DNA from 3 places in the Vreelandella sp. 2A-K22 genome. Region 2 is predicted to be linked to each of the others. Evidence: predicted binding sites of a transcription regulator. Region 2 holds the regulator's gene; each other region holds the start of a gene.
What was found. Region 2 encodes sigma-54, which starts transcription at its own class of promoters, with help from an activator protein. Its sites were predicted from a motif close to TGGCACNNNNNTTGCTNT; they were not measured.

Region 1 (4,645 bases), on a different contig from region 2:
ATTTGCAAGTGCCGTAACTTGATACATTTGCTGTATTAAGCCTCTTGTGTTTTGGCGATGGGGTCAAGTTTAGGGGCTGTTGATGTTTCGCTTATGGCAGCGGTGAAAAGTCAGCAGAGCCTAGGGCAATGCTGTCAAGAGGTCGGCTGGTAGGTCGATCAGGCGCTTTCTTACAAGTGCCGAAACAGACTAGGATCTAATCCAGCTTTTTGAATTCGATAGGCTAGCTTAGCTCTCGTTACGCCTAGTTCTCTGGCGGCCTTAGACACGTTGCCATCTGTTTTATAAAGTGCATTTGACAAAATTTCTGCCTCACTTCTCCGGTGACATTTAGCGCTCTTCTGCGTATCGTCAAGCTTACCCCGGCCCAATAGATCAGGCCCACTTGTGCCAGCCTCCAGTTCCCCTGTGGGATCAATATTGAGACCTGACTGACCAGGGGGGTTGAGTTTTGTGGCAAAGCCAACGTCATCAAACATATGAAACACATTGAGCGGTTCAGAATCTAGAGCGTTAATCACGCCACGTTCTATTAAATTCTGAAGCTCGCGAATATTTCCAGGGTAACTATAGTCTAAAAGTGCTTCACTAGCCTTTCGGGTGAGTCCTGGAATATTTTTTTTATAAACATTTGAGTAGCGGTATAAAAAATGTTCGATCAATAAGGGGATATCATCCTGGCGTTCTCTAAGAGGGGGAAGGCGTATAGGAAAAACATTTAAGCGGTAATAAAGATCCTCTCTGAATAGTCCATTCTGCACTTCCTTGAAAAGATCTTTATTTGAGGCGGCAACAACCCTGACGTTAACTTGGATAGGGTGTGCTCCACCGACTCTTTCTATTTCGCCATTCTGCAGGGTGCGCAGAAGCTTACCTTGTGCCTCATAACTTAATGATGGAATTTCATCAAGAAATAGTGTGCCCCCATTGGCTCGTTCGAACCGACCCGGTCGACTTTTTTCTGCACCTGTAAACGCACCTTTCTCTACGCCAAACAGCTCTGCCTCAACCAATGTGTCAGGGATTGCAGCACCGTTAAGGGCGATAAAGGGGCCGTTTGCCAAGTTGCTTTTGCGGTGAAGCTCGTTAGCAAACAAGTCTTTCCCAACACCTGATTCTCCATTGAACAGTACCGTGGCTGGCGTTGGCGCGACTCTTTCAATCTTCTGCAAAGCAATACTGACCGCTGCTGAAATACCCACGATCTTTTGGGTATCTATTTTCTCATGGATAGAGGCAGGAGATGACGCTGTCGTCACGCCAGTGGTTTGTCGAGACGACTTACGCGCTTCAGGCGCAAGGTATTCTCCTGGAGTGAGCCAGCTAAGGTCATGGGTACTGCCTATTTCTTGATTTGTCATCTCACCTACGATTCGGCAGAAAGAGCCGCCGCAGCCAGCACACTCCAACTCACGATATATCACTCGCTTACCGTAGAAAGCACTGGCGTAGCCGCTGGCATAACCTAGCTGCATCCAGCAAACCGGTTCACGTGATAGGCCGTACGCATTTATATGTTCGGCAGCTTCGATTGAACCATGCCAAAGGAACTCGGCATTGAAAATACCGTTCGGGATGTCGTGGTCGCGTCGTACTGTTTCGACTTTAACCATCCCCATGACCGCATGTAACCGCTCTCCCGCGGTCAACGCACCAGCTTCATCGTTTAGTGGCCAATGTTTTCGTACAAAAGCTGCGTCGGCAGATCCAGCTGAAAAACCTACGCGCATCAGCAAGCTGCATGCTCTAGAAAAGCCTAGTGATTCAATGATTTCTCTGCGCAACACACCAAATGCATTAGCCCCAAGTAGCACCATGCGGCGATCATCGAACCAAATTTTTCCATCGTTAGGGGTAAGGCGCAGCCTCTCTGTCAAATCACGTAAAGTGGGTGGGTCTCCATCATCAAGGCCTATCTCACAAGAGCTCGCTTGATTGGGTTGCGTTGTCATTTTCGAAAGCGTCATTTTTTTTGTCATGTCTTTCTCATTTTTTTATTAAAAATATTAAATTAATTAAATACTGGCGAGTCTTGTTCAATCCTTCAGTTGTACTTTAGTCGTGTCTAGTCTCTTAACTTCCTTTGCATAATAAGAATTTTACTTTATTCTTTATACTAAGGTCTAGGTTTTGAGTAGTTGGCATAGCAATTGCTGAATAGTTCTCTGTAATACATCGTTTCCATAAATAAAGTGAGAACAATAATGGCTAATGCACCCGCTAGTAATGCTTATCGTATCGTAGAAGTTCCTGAGCCAATGAAGGCAATGCAAGACCGATTTGGGCGTGAGGGAAGCTATGTAGGGCTCTCTGAGGTAGAAAGCCCATGGGTTCCTTTTGGTGATAATGCAGCTATACGGCATCTGGCCTTTGATGTAAGGAATAATGTTTATTGCAATATTTTATGGATTAAAAGCCCTGGTGTGATTGGTACCCATAAGCACCGAGGAATGGTATGGGCTGTAGGAATGGAGGGATCTTTCCGATATTTGGAATACGACTGGGTTTGCGGGCCTGGTGAGTTTATAACGGAAATGCCCGGACAGGCTCACACGTTAGTGACCGACGATGCTAATGGAATGAAAGCTCTATTTTGGATGCAGGGAGCTAACGAGTTCTTCGATGAGAAGGGGGAGTGGGCAGAAACGCTGGATGTTTTCTGGTTCATCAATCACTACGTCACTTATTGTGAAGAACACAATATCCCCATCAATGAACAGTTATTTCTATGAGGTGGGATATGCGTGTATTAGAGCAATTCAGCGTAGAAGGGCGTTCAGCCCTGATCACGGGGGGAGCCTCAGGTTTAGGACTTGCCTATGCCGAAGCGTTGGCAGAAAACGGAGCTAACGTGACACTAGCGGATATAAACATCGACGCAGCCGAATGTGAGGCACAAAGACTCCGTGACGAAGGCTGCAAGGTTCATGCTGTCCAGCTAGATGTCGCTGATCGAATGCAGACCAGTCGAGCCTTCGAAGAACATGTCCGCCAGTTTGGCAACTTGGATATTGTTTTTGCTAATGCGGGGATCGATCCTGGGGCAGGGTTTTGGAACCCTTCAGGAGGGCGAAATAGAGATGGTCAGATTGACGTTTTAGATCCAGCCCGCTGGGATAGAACAATTTCTATTAATCTGACGGGGGTCTTTAATACTCTGCGAGTGGCAGCTAAATACATGAAGCCACGGCGTCGAGGATCAATTGTTGTCACGTCCTCCAATGCTGCCTTTATTACAGAGCCTGTGGTCGGGCTTGCTTACATGCCTGCAAAAGCGGGAGTGTCCCATTTAGTACGTCAAGTTGCCTTAGAGTTGGCAGAGTTCCGGATCCGGGTCAACACTATCGCGCCCGGCGGTTTCGTAACCAACATTGGTGGTGGCTGGTTGAAAGACGAAGCAGTTCGCCAGGCCTGGAACGCCAAGGTACCTCTAGGGGAAATCGCTGATCCTGAACAGATCAAGGCACTGGCGCTATACCTAGCCTCTGACGCCTCTTCCTATATGACCGGTGCTCAATTGGTTATTGACGGAGGCACTTCTCTTGGGAGGGTGGGCTGATGCGTGCTGCCGTCTTTCAGAGGTTACACCAGCCTTTAGATGTTTGCGAACTTCCAGACCCTACACCAGGAGACGATGAGGTTGTCATCCAGGTGAAACGATGTGGAATTTGTGGCTCCGATCTCCATATGACTGAGGATCCCATTTTCGGCATTTGTCCTGGCGATGTGCTGGGTCACGAATATGCAGGCGAGATAGTCGCTTTAGGTCGAAAAGTCAGTGATGTATCTATAGGAGATCTTGTATCCGTTATACCTTTCCGAAGTTGCGGTTATTGCGCTGCATGCCGTTCTGGGAATCCTGCTTGGTGTCTAGATATGGCGTTGGAGGGAGGGGGATATGGTGAATATGCCGTCACCGCTGCGCGCCAGTGCGTACCTCTTCCTCTCAATGCAAGCATGGACGACGGTGCAATTGTAGAGCCTTTAGCCGTTGCTCTCCATGGTCTCCAGCTATCCGGCATGAAACCTGGTGACCGTGTCCTCATCCTTGGTGCTGGGCCTATCGGGTTAGCTGTCGCTTTTTGGGCGCGCCGCTTTGGCGCTCAGACGGTTGTCATACAGGATATTACCCGATACCAAGAACAACGTGCCTATGACATGGGGGCGACCGGTTTTGTTTGTGATCCATATCAACCCATTAAAGCTGCAGAGCGGTCACTTGGAGGTTCAGCAGACATAGTATTCGAGTGTGCGGGCGTTCCTGGTCTCATTGCGCAAGCCATTGAGCAGGTTCGCACGCACGGTACGATTCTGCTTCTTGGTTTATGCACTAAGCCTGACAGCTTTATACCCTTTAGTGCTTTATCAAAGGAAATACGCCTTCAAACTGCCGTTTTCTTCTCACGACGTGAATACGAAAGTGCGTTGGATATTCTCGATTCTGGCGTTGTAGAGCCTCGCCATTTAATCACCGAGACCGTGCCACTTAACAATGTGCCAACCGCATTTGAAGCGTTAAAAAAGCGCACCCATCAATGCAAGGTGTTAATAAGCCATGACTAACAATAATACAGCTACCCTGCCTAACACGCCCAATAACACTCGTTATCAAATCCTTTTAGTTACTCTATTGAGCCTTAACTTT
Region 2 (4,645 bases):
TAGACCGAGCGGTGCTGGCCACCAGTACAGCCAATCGCGATAGTCATGTAGCTACGTTGGCTATTCTGGTAAGCGGGTAGCCAACGCTCTAGCCAGGCCAAGATGTCGTCGCTCATGGCATCAACAATCGGATAGCTGTTCAAAAAAGCCACGATTTCCGCGTCGCGGCCAGTGAACTGGCGCAGCGTTGGATCCCAGTACGGATTTGGCAGGCAGCGCACATCGAAGACCAGGTCGGCGTCTAACGGTACGCCGCGTTTATACCCAAACGATTCCAGCGTTAGCGTCAGCTTGTCGCGCCGCTGATGGGCTACTTGGTCGGTAATGCGACGGCGTAAATCGTGCACCGATAATCGTGATGTATCGATCAATAGATCGGCCAGATCGCGAATATCCTCTAGCGTCGTCTCTTCTTTATTGATCGCCTCTTCCAGCGTCATTTCGCTATCGCGGGTCAGCGGATGACGGCGACGCGTTGCTGAGTAACGCTCAAGCAGTATGCGCGCATCGGTGGTCAGGTAAATAACTTGAAAGTCGATTTTACGCTGGCGCAACTCGTCTAATAAAGAGGGCAGGCGCTCCAGAGCTCCCGGCAAATTGCGGGCATCAATACTCACCGCTAAATGTGCTCGGTCGCCCTGGTCACGCAGTTCATCCACCAACGACCCCAGCAACATAGCTGGGAGGTTATCAATCGCGTAGTAGCCAAGATCTTCCAGCGCTTGCAAGGCGATAGATTTACCTGACCCGGAGCGGCCGCTAATGATCACCAGTTGCATAGAGTCTCTCTTTGCTTTGATCAAGCTGCGTTGAGGGTGGTGAGCGGATAACCTGCTGTGATCTGCCCTGAACAGGGTTTCAGACCCTTAGGCCGCTGATTGCTCGCGAATTTTGGCGGTAATCAGCTCAAGCAGTTCGCGCTGGCTGGCTGCTTTACGCAGTTGCTGGCGCGTGTCCGCATCATTCATGATGGTCGCTACCTGACCCAGTAGTGAGAGATGCGTGTCATCTGCCTCTTCGGGTACCAACAGGACAAACACCAGATCTACCGGGTCGCCGTCGATAGCGTCAAAATCGATCGCTTCAGCCAGTTTCAAAAATCCAGCGATAGGGGCGTTGCAGTGGGGGCTACGCGCATGAGGAATAGCCACGCCGTTACCAATACCCGTACTACCTAAGCGCTCGCGACCGATTAAACGGCTAAACACTTCTTGGCTGTCCAGGCTGGGGATATTTTGGGCGATAAAGGTGCTGTAAAACTCCAGCACCCTTTTTTTGCTGCCCCCGGGGACGTCGAACAGAACGCGTTCCGGGGGGAGTATGGTTTCCAACGTCATTGAATTAACGCACACCGGCGCCTTGGGCGCGAGCTTGTGCTTTTTCCTTGTGTTTAACGAGTTGACGGTCGATTTTGTCCGCTAGTGCGTCGATAGCGGCGTACATATCACTGTCTAGGGCTTCCGCATGTAAGTCAGCACCTGCGGCGTGCAGCGTACAGGCGGCCTGCTGGCGCTCTTTCTCCACTGATAAGGTGACTTGCACCGTAGTTATATTGTCGTAATGGCGCTCTACACGCTCAAGCTTCTCGTTGACATAGTCACGCAAGGCGTCAGTCAGTTCTACGTGATGACCAGTGATATTTACTTGCATTGACGTGCTCCTTATCCATCGGACTGTACTTCGATTGTAACCCTTTTTGCCGCGTTGCAAAGCCCTTGTCGAGAGTTTCCCTGAAACGTTAACGAAGTTAGCGCAAACGACGCCGTTCACTGGAAGAGGGAATGCCCATGGCTTCACGGTATTTCGCCACCGTACGACGCGCCACTTGAATCCCTCCTTCGCCTAATAGCGTCACTAAGCGGCTGTCTGAAAGCGGCTTGCCGGGCGGCTCCTCTTGAATCAGTTTCTTGAGTCGTGCACGGATGGCGGTGCTGGAGTGGCTGTCGCCATCTTGACCGCTCACCTGGCTTGAGAAAAAGTATTTGAGTTCAAACACACCACGGGGTGTATGGATATATTTTTGCGTCGTTACCCGTGAAATAGTCGACTCGTGCATCTCCACGGCTTCGGCAATGTCGGCCAGTATCAGTGGTTTCATGGCTTCTTCGCCGTGCTCTAAAAAGCCAATCTGGCGGGTAATGATCTCGCGACCAACACGCAGCAGCGTATCGTTTCGGCTAGAGAGGCTCTTGATCAACCAGCGCGCTTCCTGCAAGTGCTCTTTGAGAAACTGGTTGTCATCGCTTTTATCCGCACGCTTAATCAAGCTGGCGTAGTCGGGCTGAATGCGCAGCCGTGGCAGGGCCTCGGGGTTGAGCTCTAAATGCCAGCCTTCATTATCGTGGCGGACGACTAGATCGGGGGTGACATAGCTGTCATCGGTGTCGCCGTAGGCGCTGCCTGGGCGTGGGTCTAGGCTGCGAATAAGCAGGATGACATCGGCCAGCTGTTCGTCGTCGAGCCCTAGACGGCGTTTCAGCAGACGCATATCGTCTTTGCCAAGCGCTTCGAGAAACTGCCGCACCAAGCGGCGGGCGGGAACCAGCAGTGGCGTATCATCGGGGAGAGCGGCGAGCTGCAGCATCAAGCATTCACGCAAGTCACGGGCAAATATGCCGGTCGGCTCAAACTGCTGGAGCTTGAGTAGAATGGTTTCCACTTCGCGCTGGCTTAGCCCGTCAATGCCCTGGGCACGAAGCCCTTCACGGATGTCGTTGAGCGGCTGGGTCAGGTAGCCGTTGGCGTCTAGCGCGTCGATTAAACTTTCCGCGACAAGCTGCTCGCGAGCGCTAAAATCGGTCATGGCGAGTTGCCACAGCAGGTGGCCATGAAGGCTCTGCCCGGCTGCCTGGCGCTCAAAGTCGGGGCCTTCGCTGCTGCTGCCCCCCTGGCTTCCCATATCTTGATAGGTATCTGACCAGTCGCTATCTACCGAGAGCTCAGTAGGGATGCTCTCTGACCACTCTTCTTCCTTAGGCTCGCTGACAGCCTGTTCACTAAATTCATCTTCCTGCTCCAGCATGGGATTGGCATCGAGGGCCTGCTGAATTTCTTGACGAAGATCCAGCGTAGAGAGTTGCAGCAGCGCAATGGCCTGCTGCAACTGGGGCGTCATGGTCAGCTGTGTGCCGATACGCAGTTGGAGAGAAGCTTTCATGACCATCTGAGAACCACTCGTTAATCAGAATGCTCCACCCTAGTGCGAGTGAGTGCTTGGCGCAAGTGCAATAAGCATGCCATTGGTCGTAAAGTTGTTTTAAAGCGCTATTTAGGGGCAATTAAGGCAAAAACATTACAGGCGAAAATCGGCGCCCAAATACACATCCCTTACTTTTTGGTTGGTGAGAATCGAGGCGGGCGAGCCACTGGCGATGATTTGCCCATCGCCGACGATATAGGCGATATCGCAAATGTCTAGTGTTTCACGCACGTTGTGATCGGTGATCAGCACGCCGATATGGCGCTGTTTCAGTGCACGAATGATGGTTTTAATCTCACCTACCGAGATGGGGTCAACGCCCGCAAAAGGCTCATCGAGCAGAATAAAAGCGGGCTCTGTGGCTAGCGAGCGGGCTATTTCTACACGCCTGCGCTCGCCGCCCGAAAGGCTCATGCCCAGGTTGTCGCGAATATGGGTGATATGGAAGTCTTCGAGTAGCGCTTCCAGGCGCTGTTCGCGGTCGCTGCGGTTAAGCTCTTTGCGGGTCTCGAGTATCGCCATAATATTCTCGGCAACCGAGAGTTTGCGGAAAATAGACGCCTCTTGAGGTAGATAGCCAATCCCCGCGGCTGCGCGCTCGTGCATGGGGGCGCGCGTTAAATCCACATCGTCGATACCCACCTTGCCAGCGTCGGATTTGACCAGCCCAACAATCATATAAAATGAGGTGGTTTTGCCCGCGCCGTTGGGGCCCAAAAGGCCAACGACACTGCCTTGGGATATCTCCAGATTGATGTCTTTGACCACTCGGCGGCGTTTGTAGCTTTTAGCCAGGTGGTGGGCATAAAGGGTTTTGATCGGCGCAGTGTCAGCAGTGGCCACAGCTAGGCTCCCTATTGTTCAGGCTGAAGGGTCATGCGTATGCGCTGGGGCTCGCTGCCATCAACGTCAGAGCGCGCTTGAATCACTTCTCGGTCAATAAAATACTCAAGGCGACCGCCACTAAAGGTGTCCTCTTGCTGGGTCAGTTCGGCTTGGTCGATCAGCTCTACGCGACGCTCGGCGACGTGATAAATAATCCGCCGCGCCCAGCCTTCCGTGGGGCCTTCTTGCCCTTCGCCTTGATGGCGCAAGTAGGCGCGCTCACCGGTAGCGGTGGCTGTCGAGAGTTCGCCCGCGTCGTTGCGTTCGATCTCTACCCGCTCGCCGCGCAGTTGCATTTCGCCTTGGCGAATGTCCACATCCCCAGTATAAACAGCTGTGCCTGCCCGCTGATCAAGATCTAAACGGTCGGCTTCCACTTCCACTGGGGCCTGGGAAGATGAGTTGGTTTGGGCTAACACTGATAAAGGTATCGCTAAACCGAACAGTGCAGTGTAGAGCAGGGCTGGGGAAATCATGGCTTTCATGGCGGTTCCTATTAGCGTTGTGTGGCCGGGGGGTGCGTGCCGCGCACATTATCCGTTAAGCGAACCTGGCTGGTGT
Region 3 (4,645 bases), on a different contig from region 2:
TAGCGTACCGCCGTTGGCTTGCTCAAACCGCCCCTGGCGCTGCTGGGTCGCCCCGGTAAAAGCCCCCTTCTCGTGACCAAACAGCTCAGACTCAATCAAATCACGGGGAATCGCCGCCATATTGAGGGCAATAAACGGCTTGCCCTCACGAGGGCTATGCTGATGGAGTGCCTGGGCAACGCGCTCTTTGCCGGTTCCCGACTCCCCATTAATCAACACCGTGATGTGGGAGTGCGAGAGGCGACCAATGGCACGGAACACCTCCTGCATGGCGGGCGCTTCACCGATAATTTCGGCGTTCAAGCCTTCCGGCACGGTCACCGGACGTTGGCGTTCACGGGCGTGAGCCACGGCGCGACGTACCAGCGCCAGGGCCTCGTCAACATCGAACGGCTTGGGCAGGTATTCAAATGCCCCGCCCTGATACGAGGCCACGGCGCTGTCCAGGTCGGAGTGCGCGGTCATCACGATCACCGGCAGGTCAGGATGCGCTTCGCGTACCCGGGACATTAGATCCAGCCCATCGATACCCGGCATACGAATATCGGTGACCAGCACGTCGGGTGGATTTTCCAACAAACGTGTCAGGGCAACGTCGGCGCGCTCGATACACTCAACGTCAAGGTCGGGTTGCGCCAAGGCGCGCTCCAACACCCAGCGGATAGCGCGGTCATCATCGACAATGACCACCCGCGCAACATCATTACGTGCAGCCTCAGTCATGACGCTTCTCCGGTGAAATTAATAACCATGGGAATCAGTAAACGAAATTCGGTGTGTCCAGGACGTGAATCGCATTCAATCAATCCTTGATGCTGGTGCAAAATCGACTGGGCAATAGAGAGCCCAAGGCCGCTGCCTTCCGCGCGTCCCGACACCATGGGGTAAAACAGTGTTTCCTGCAGCGTATCGGGAATACCGGGGCCGTTATCGATCACGGCGACTTCACTGACCAGCCGGTGACGTTCGGCGCCAAGCGTAAACTGGCGACGGGCGCGGGTGCGTAGTATTAAAGTGGGCTCCGGCGTTTGTGCATCGCTCATGGCCTGTACCGCATTGCGCGCCACATTGAGCACCGCCTGAATCATTTGCGATTCATCGCCGGAAAGATCGGGCAAGCTGGGGTCGTAATCACGGCTGATTGTCACACTAGGGTGTTCGGCAATCAGCAGCGCCCGCACTCGCTCCAGCACCTTGTGGATGTTGACTGGCTCGTGTTTAAGCATCCGGTTAGGGCCGAGCATGGAGTCGACCAGGTCGCGCAGCCGATCCACCTCTTCAACAATGATATGGGTATATTCGCGCAGCGCCGGGTCGTCTAGATCACGCTCTAGTAGCTGTGCTGCCCCGCGAATGCCACCCAGCGGGTTTTTGACTTCATGGGCGAGCCCGCGGGCGAGCACCTTGATGGTCTCCTGGCGTGTGGTTAGCGCCTCTTCCCGGGAGATCTGCATCAGCCGATCCCGCGGCTCTACTTCCAGTAGCAGCTCATCGTCGGATAAGGGCGTCACCGTGTAGTCCACCGTGAGCGGTTCGCTATTCAACGGGGTAATGCGTGCTTCACGCTGGGTATAGGGGTGAAACGCATCCCGCGCCTTGGCCAATACTTCGTCAATGCTTACATCCCCGCCAAGTAGCGTATCCAGGCTGATGCCGTGAACACGGCTAAGGCTGACCGCTAACAACGCTTCAGCGGCAGGGTTCATCCATCGCACACGCAGTTCGCCGTCTAGCAGCAATACCGCTGTGGTGAGATGCTCAAGCAAACGCTGATGCATGGTGGTGTCCTGAAAAATCGCGTCTTCCATCGCCGATACAGACCTACAGGTGGATGATCAATGAGGGAGCTGCAAAAAGCGCGCCAACTATACGTTTATGTCCATTTGCACGGCTTGCGGGCATCGCAGCGAAAGAGCGCGAATCGTTTTAGCGCACTTGCCGTGCCAAATGCTCCTGCTCATGCACCACTTTAGTGCACCCAGGTTTTGGTAGGTAATACTTAGGGCTGTCTTTTTGATCGCGTTTATTAAAGCGCTCTTAAGGAACCGTAATCGTCACCGCTGCCGTGCGGTGCTGTAAACGCTGGCTGCTCTCCAGCATTCTGCCTGGATCTCGTGCCCCCTTGCGGCAGGCCTGTTAACCAGAAGACATCGCTGTGCAGCGCTTTCTGGCTAATCTCGCCATTCACCAACAGCCGTACCTGATTGTCGTCGCGCAACGGTGGCGCAATAACCACCTCCACCACGGTCATCCCCTCTTCCACCTGTGCGCCTTGCTGGGGCAGAGCGATGGAAAAGTGGTCGCAGGGCATAAAGGGCTGCTTGGGTTATCGGTAAAGGTAACGTTGCCGTGCTGATCGGTCACCCGATACACCGCCTGCCCGAACGCCGTGCCACCCACTCCCCCACGCCCAAGAGAGCTACCAGCACACTGCTCATCACCCCTCTGGCACGCTTCTCAGCCTCCCAGCAATAAAAAAACCCCGCCGTAGCGGGGTTCTATTGGCAATCATTGTTACCACCGCCTGGCTGATAGTAACAGCCAAGGGCGAGTAACGCTGATTCGCAGCTGTACTTAACAGCTATAGTACATATCAAACTCGATGGGGTGAGTGGTCATACGAATACGCTCCACTTCTTCCATCTTGAGGTCAATGTAGGCATCGATCATTTCGTCGGTGAACACGCCACCTTCGGTCAAGAACGCACGGTCAGCGTCGAGGGCTTCCAGTGCTTGATCCAGGCTGTGCGCCACAGTCGGTACTGACTTGCCTTCTTCTGGCGGCAGGTCGTACAGGTTTTTGTCCATGGCATCGCCAGGGTGGATCTTGTTTTTGATACCGTCGATACCCGCCATCAACATGGCAGAGAACGCCAGGTAAGGGTTGGCAGTCGGATCAGGGAAGCGCGCTTCCACACGCTTGCCTTTCGGGCTGGCGGTGTAAGGAATACGGATTGAAGCCGAACGGTTGCGGGCACTGTAGGCCAGCATGACCGGCGCTTCAAAGCCAGGCACCAGACGCTTGTACGAGTTGGTAGAAGCGTTAGTAAAGGCGTTCAGGGCACGGGCGTGCTTGATGATGCCGCCGATGTAGAAAAGCGCCATTTCAGACAGACCAGCGTACTCGTCACCGGCGAACTGGTTGTTGCCATCTTTCCAGAACGACTGGTGAACGTGCATACCCGAACCGTTATCACCGACCAGCGGCTTCGGCATAAAGGTGGCCGTTTTGCCATACGCGTGGGCCACGTTGTGGATCACGTACTTCATTTCCTGAACTTCGTCAGCTTTCTTCACCAGCGTGTTGAACTTAACGCCGATTTCGTTCTGACCTGCGTTGGAAACCTCGTGGTGGTGTACCTCGACGGTCTGACCAATCGCTTCCAGGGTATTACACATTGCGCCACGAATATCGTGGAAGCTATCGACCGGAGGAACCGGGAAGTAGCCGCCTTTAACGCGCGGACGGTGGCCAAGGTTGCCGCCTTCCACAACACTGTCGGTTGCCCAAGCGCCTTCGTCGGAGGTGATTTTGTACATAGAGCCCTGGATATCAGACTTCCAATGCACTTCGTCAAAGATAAAGAATTCAGGCTCAGGGCCGAAGAACGCGGTGTCGCCCAGGCCAGTAGACTGCAGGTAAGCTTCTGCGCGCTTAGCGATAGAGCGCGGGTCACGATCATAGCCTTGCATAGTGGCCGGCTCGATGATGTCACAGCGCAGCACCAGCGTCGCATCTTCTGTGAAGGGGTCGAGGTAACCCGTACCATCTTCCGGGCGCAGAATCATGTCGGATTCGTTAATGCCCTTCCAACCTTCAATAGAAGAGCCATCGAACATTTGGCCATTCTCGAAGAATTCTTCGTCTACATCGCGCGCAGGCACGGTCACGTGCTGTTCTTTACCGCGAGTGTCGGTGAAACGCAGGTCTACCCATTTAACATCGTGTTCTTCAATTAGCGCGAGAGTCTTGGCTGACATAGTGTCCTCCGGTATGAGCGTGGCTTAAAGCTAACGACAGTAAGCTACCGATAAAAGTGTTGTTCGACAAAATACGTGCTAAACCGCACGTTTGTCATTCTTGTTCGCTCAACGTTTGCCTGACATTGGTTAACAAATCGCTCAGCGAGCATTTCAGACCGGCTATCGTTTTAGCACGCCGCAGGGCTTATGCCTACGGCCCGCTAGCCGCTTGCAAATACAATGCAGAGAACATGCCAACACTGCACCAATATGGCATAAAAAAACAACAACTATCTGTTTTATAAGCATTAAAAAATGGCTTCGAATGCCTCTTGATGACGCATAACGGCGCAACAGGCTATTCTGAACCGTCTAAAAAACCTCTTATGCACCAAAATAGAACAAAAATAATGCCGCGCGCCCCATCAAAGTGCACAAGTCATACTTAGCGCTGTTTTTTAGCTCGCAAATTTTTTTACTTGCTACGCAAATAAACCAGCTACTACAATAAATTACAATTTGATAGATTTGCTCACAATCGGAGTCGGCAAATGGGATCGGTCTGCTTTATCGTTGATGCCATGGTGACGGGTGAAATGTTGCCACGCCACTTAAAATCCATACGTGAATCCGGTGTCGCCGACCACTTGCTGCCCATTTTGGTGACAGCCACTCAAGCGCA

Region 1: the regulator sigma-54 is predicted to act here: its motif matches at 2,140-2,157, upstream of ACW17M_RS20645 (2,4'-dihydroxyacetophenone dioxygenase family protein).
Region 3: the regulator sigma-54 is predicted to act here: its motif matches at 1,847-1,864, upstream of glnL (nitrogen regulation protein NR(II)).

Annotation. Positions count from the first base shown of each region.
Region 1 is NZ_JBSUGC010000017.1:32,539-37,183, forward strand. It holds gene ACW17M_RS20640 (sigma 54-interacting transcriptional regulator) at 171-1,979, opposite strand; gene ACW17M_RS20645 (2,4'-dihydroxyacetophenone dioxygenase family protein) at 2,205-2,732, shown strand; gene ACW17M_RS20650 (SDR family NAD(P)-dependent oxidoreductase) at 2,741-3,559, shown strand; gene ACW17M_RS20655 (alcohol dehydrogenase catalytic domain-containing protein) at 3,559-4,563, shown strand; gene ACW17M_RS20660 (MFS transporter) at 4,556-4,645, shown strand, end outside.
Region 2 is NZ_JBSUGC010000002.1:224,317-228,961, forward strand. It holds gene rapZ (RNase adapter RapZ) at 1-779, opposite strand, end outside; gene ACW17M_RS03315 (PTS sugar transporter subunit IIA) at 867-1,337, opposite strand; gene hpf (ribosome hibernation-promoting factor, HPF/YfiA family) at 1,342-1,650, opposite strand; gene ACW17M_RS03325 (RNA polymerase factor sigma-54) at 1,748-3,163, opposite strand; gene lptB (LPS export ABC transporter ATP-binding protein) at 3,293-4,042, opposite strand; gene lptA (lipopolysaccharide transport periplasmic protein LptA) at 4,054-4,569, opposite strand; gene lptC (LPS export ABC transporter periplasmic protein LptC) at 4,581-4,645, opposite strand, start outside.
Region 3 is NZ_JBSUGC010000014.1:7,102-11,746, reverse strand. It holds gene ntrC (nitrogen regulation protein NR(I)) at 1-723, opposite strand, end outside; gene glnL (nitrogen regulation protein NR(II)) at 720-1,778, opposite strand; gene ACW17M_RS18070 (hypothetical protein) at 2,027-2,311, opposite strand; gene ACW17M_RS18065 (DUF4124 domain-containing protein) at 2,248-2,400, opposite strand; gene ACW17M_RS18060 (hypothetical protein) at 2,350-2,475, shown strand; gene glnA (glutamate--ammonia ligase) at 2,575-3,981, opposite strand; gene ACW17M_RS18050 (hypothetical protein) at 4,515-4,645, shown strand, end outside.